Regions from separate parts of the Micromonospora sp. NPDC047738 genome, predicted to be linked through region 2. Evidence: riboswitches for the same ligand, from Rfam matches in the RefSeq annotation. Region 2 holds a riboswitch; the other holds the start of a gene.

Region 1 (2,194 bases), on a different contig from region 2:
CACCACCGGTTGGCGCAGCGGCAGGTTGAGCACGTTGCCGGCCAGCCGGATCCGACTGGTCGCGGCCGCGAGATAGGACATCAGCGTCCAGGTGTCCAGGAAACCCGGCTGGTATGGGTGGTCCTGGAAGGTGACCAGGTCCAGGTTGACCTGCTCGCAGAGCTTGGCGAGCGCCACCACCTGCTCGAACTGGCCGGCGGCGGGGGTGAGGAAGCCGCCGAAGGCCAGCTCGTGTCCGTAGTCAGTCATGTTCCTCCGCCTGCGCACCCGGGCCCGGCGACCGTGCCGGACCTCGCCACCGTAGTCGGTGCCGGATCGGCGCGCGCCCGCTCCCGCAACCGCAGCGATAACCAGGCGGACACCCAACTCAACGAGGCGGACCTGCGGGCCGTCCACCTTCGAGCGGCCGTACGCGACCCTGCGCAACGCCGGCGTACCCGTGATCGTGGTGCTGGTGTCCGGCCGGCCGCTGGACGTCGCCGGTGAGTTGCCGAACTGGACCGCGCTGCTCGCCTCCTGGCTGCCCGGCACCGAGGGCGCCGGCGTTGCCGACGTCCTCTTCGGCGGGTACGCGCCGACCGGCAAACTGCCGATGACCTGGATGAACTCCGTCGGCCAGCAGCCCATCAACGCCGGCGACGGGCAGGTTCCGCTCTTTCCGCAGGGTTTCGGCCTGACGTACTGAAGGGGGCTTTGTAAGGCACCTGTGGACGGCGCGCAACTCGTACGGTGTGGCCTTCGCTCGGCCGGGTGAAGAACTTCACAAGAAGTGGGCGATCATCCGAAACCATCCCTAATGTCGACTGCGTTCGCGATCGCGGACACCCGGGCCGGTAACGCCTAATCCCGCCGCCGGCCCGTCGGTACCTGGACCTCAGGCGGGAGCGGGGGACCCACATGTTCCTCGGTGCTCGACACCTCGGGGTGAAGCCGCCCATCCGGCGGCCGGGCTCCTCGGCCCGAACCCGACAGCTCACCTCGTCGGCGTGGAGGAACCCACATGGCAACTGAACACGTCGCACGTCACCGACGCACCACGCAGCGTCGTGTCGCCGTCGGAGCGCTCGTCGTCGGTGCCGCCACCGGCGCCGCCGCCATCCTCGGGCCGGCCGCGCCGGCCAGCGCATCCAGCGTGAACTGGGACGCCATCGCTCAGTGCGAGTCCGGCGGAAACTGGCACATCAACACCGGCAACGGCTACTACGGTGGCCTCCAGTTCTCGAAGAGCACCTGGAACGGCTACGGCGGTAAGAAGTACGCCAGCCGCGCCGACCTGGCCAGCCGCAGCGAGCAGATCGCCGTGGCCGAGAAGGTCCTCGACGGGCAGGGCATCGGCGCCTGGCCGGTCTGCGGCAAGAAGGGCGGCTCGACCAAGCACTACTCCACCAAGGACTCCGGCGCCACGAAGTCGCACAAGAAGGCGACCAAGGACCGGTCGTCCCGCGGCGACCAGCCGGCGACCCGCAGCCACCGGCGTACCGCGCCGGCGTCGAGCGGCGCGACCTACACGGTCCGGTCGGGTGACTCGCTGTCGCTGATCGCGGAGGCGAAGCACCTCGCCGGCGGCTGGCAGGCGCTCTACGAGCGCAACAAGCGCGTGGTCGGCGACAACCCGGGCCTGATCTTCCCAGGCCAGCACCTCCGCCTGCGCTGACGCTACTGGCAGGTGGGGTGCCCCACACTGCGCGCTGATGCACTGAAAAGTGGCCATCCCCGCCCGGGATGGCCACTTTTTTCGTGAACGAGGCCCCGGGTGCTCGCGGTGTCCCGGTCGGGGGCGGTTGCTATCGTCGCGGTGCTCCGGAAAGACGTGAAGAAGGCGCGGATATGACCAACGACTCGTTCTCCGCGGCCGCAAGCCTCGACGAGCTGCTCACCAGGACGCAGCAGGCGCTGTCGGCCATGCGCTCGCGGGCGGCCGAGCACCCCGACGGCGACCCGGGCGAGCTGCTCCGCGCCGAGGGCGCGGCGGCCGACGGCCGGGTCCGGGCCGTGGTGGTCCAGGGTGGCCGGCTGGAGTCCGTGACGGTGGACCCGGAGCTGGCGGGGGACGGGATGGAGGCGGTCTGCGGGCAGGTCGTGCTGGCCGTCAACGCTGCCCTCGCCGCCCTCGACGCCCAGGTCAGCGCCTCGGCCCGGGCCGACGTCGACGCCCTGGCCGTGCGGCTCGGCGGCATCGAGGAGCAGTCGGTAC
Region 2 (2,194 bases):
CAGGAACGCGGCGAGGTTGTTGCCGTACATCCGCATGTCGTTGTTGTGCCAGGGGGAGAAGCCGCTGCGCTGTAGCGACCAGTCGCAGGCCCGGCCCTTGGGGTGCTCCCAGGGACCGCCCGGGCGGTAACAGCCCACGAAGCGGTCGAAGCCGGCCCGCTTGACCTCCTTGTACATGTGCAGCGTGCGCGGGGTGATGTAGCCCGAGGTGGTCGGGTCCTTCACGCTGCGTGACTCGGGCTTCCACCCCCCGTCAGCCGTCCGGCCGGGAGCGATCCGGGCGACCGGGGAGGTGGCCGCGACCAGGCCGGCGGTGAAATCCCGCCCGCCGACCAGCCGCAGGGCCTTCTCCGCCTCGGCCTTCTCGCGCCGCATCGCGTTGGTCTGCTTCTGCTGCTCGCGGATCTCCGCATCGAGCGCGATCTTGGCCTGTTCCGCGCGGTTCTTCGCGGCGTTGACCTCGGCGAGCTTCTGCGCGTTCATCAGGTTCAGCTCGTCGAGGGCGGAGGCCCGCTGGACGAACGAGTCGGGCGCGTTGCTCTCCAGTAGCAGGGCCATCGCGCCGATCCGGCCGGTCCGATAGGACTGCGTGGCGATCTGGCTCACCTGCGGCCGCAGCGCGTCCAGGTCGGCCTGCGCCGCCCGGATCTCGAGGGCCAACTGGAGTTGGCGCTGCTTCGACTTGTCCAGCTTCGCCTTGGCCTGCAGGAAGCCGCGATTGGCGGCATCGATGACCTCGGTGATGAGCGGAGGATCGTTGTCCTCCTCGTGGCCCGATGGGTTGGGGGTGTTGGGTGCGGCCAGCGCCGGGGTGGGCCCGGCGACGATGGCGAACGCGGTGAGCACGGCCACCACAGGTGTCAACCAGCGGCGCAGGGGTGCCGTCAACAGGGTTCCCTTCCGTCGACCGCCGACCGGGTTAGCTGTCGGGTTCGGGACGGAAGTGGCCCCTACCGCTCGCGCGGATTCACCCCAGGTACCTGGTTCCCCGGTTCGCCACAGGGCGATTGGGCGGTGGTACCGCTGGCGCCGGTGCGCGCCTTCGGCGGTTACCGGCAGCGAGGTTACCCGAGAGCCCGGTCGGGGATCTACGTCCGGAAGCCGACCAATCGCACGTTTTCGTCGTCGCCCTGCGTGACCAGCGTCGCGTTCGCGCCGGCCGGTCACGCTGCGGAGTATCACCATGCGGCTTCCGTGCTCCTCTCCGGTCCGGATCGTCCGGCGGCCGCACCGCCGAGGGCCTCCAGCGCGTCGTGCCGCTCGGCCGGCGGCCGGGACGACGGCGGGCGGGCTCCGGCGTCCGTCGCGACGCCGGCCCGTCCGGCGGTCCGGACCACCGCCGCCAGACCGGTGGTCAGCGGTACGGCGGCGATCAGGCCGAGCGTGGCCACCGCGCTCCGGACGATCTCCTGCGCCATGAACTCGCTGGTGAGGATCTCGCCCACCGGTCGCGAGTCGGCGACCAGCAGGAGTAGCAGCGGCAGCGACGCGCCCGCGTACGCCAGCACGATGGTGTTGACGGTGGAGGCGATGTGCGCGCGGCCCACCCGGGTGGCCGCCCGGTAGAGCTGCATCCGGGACAGCCCCGGGTTCGCGTTCGCCAGCTCGGTGACCGTGGCCGCCTGGGTGACGGTGACGTCGTCCAGCACGCCCAGCGAGCCGATGATGATGCCGGCCAGGAGCAACCCGTGCAGGTCGACGTTCTGCTGGAACATCGACAGCGTGGTGGCGTCCTCGCTGCCGTAGCCGGTCAGGTGGGTGGCCGCGGTGGCCAGGGTGCCGAGGACGCCGGTCAGCACCAGGCTGCCCAGGGTGCCGAGCACCGCCACCGAGGTTTCGGCGGTGATCCCGTGGGTCAGGTAGAGCACCACGAACATGATCAGCGCGGCGCCGACGATCGCCACCAGCAGCGGCGGCTGGCCGGCGCCGATCCCGGGCAGCACGAAGCCGAGCAGCACGGCGAAGCTCGCCACCAGGCCGCCCAGCGCGGCCAGTCCGCGCCAGCGCCCGAACGCCACGATGGCGACGGCGAACAGCACGGCCAGCCAGACCAGCGGCGTGCCGCGCTGGTGCTCGGCGATGTTGTAGGTCTTGATCGTCGGATCGGCCGGGTCCATCAGCTCGACGAGGATGATCTTGTCGCCGACCTCGACCCGGGGTGCCCCGGGACCGGACGGGAGGGGTGCCTCGACCT

Evidence for each region. A riboswitch is a leader RNA that binds a small molecule or an ion and turns the genes downstream of it on or off. The one in region 2 is predicted to bind cyclic di-AMP.
Region 1: linked by a shared signal. The riboswitch ahead of ABZ783_RS09015 (transglycosylase family protein) and the one ahead of ABZ783_RS25710 (hypothetical protein) in region 2 are both predicted to bind cyclic di-AMP.

Annotation. Positions count from the first base shown of each region.
Region 1 covers NZ_JBEYSO010000004.1:178,557-180,750, reverse strand. The annotation lists gene ABZ783_RS09025 (LLM class flavin-dependent oxidoreductase) at 1-249, opposite strand, end outside; gene ABZ783_RS09020 (glycoside hydrolase family 3 C-terminal domain-containing protein) at 308-685, shown strand; cyclic di-AMP (ydaO/yuaA leader) riboswitch at 828-1,002, shown strand; gene ABZ783_RS09015 (transglycosylase family protein) at 1,001-1,654, shown strand; gene ABZ783_RS09010 (YbaB/EbfC family DNA-binding protein) at 1,828-2,194, shown strand, end outside.
Region 2 covers NZ_JBEYSO010000019.1:120,127-122,320, forward strand. The annotation lists gene ABZ783_RS25710 (hypothetical protein) at 1-888, opposite strand, end outside; cyclic di-AMP (ydaO/yuaA leader) riboswitch at 894-1,024, opposite strand; gene ABZ783_RS25715 (YibE/F family protein) at 1,179-2,194, opposite strand, start outside.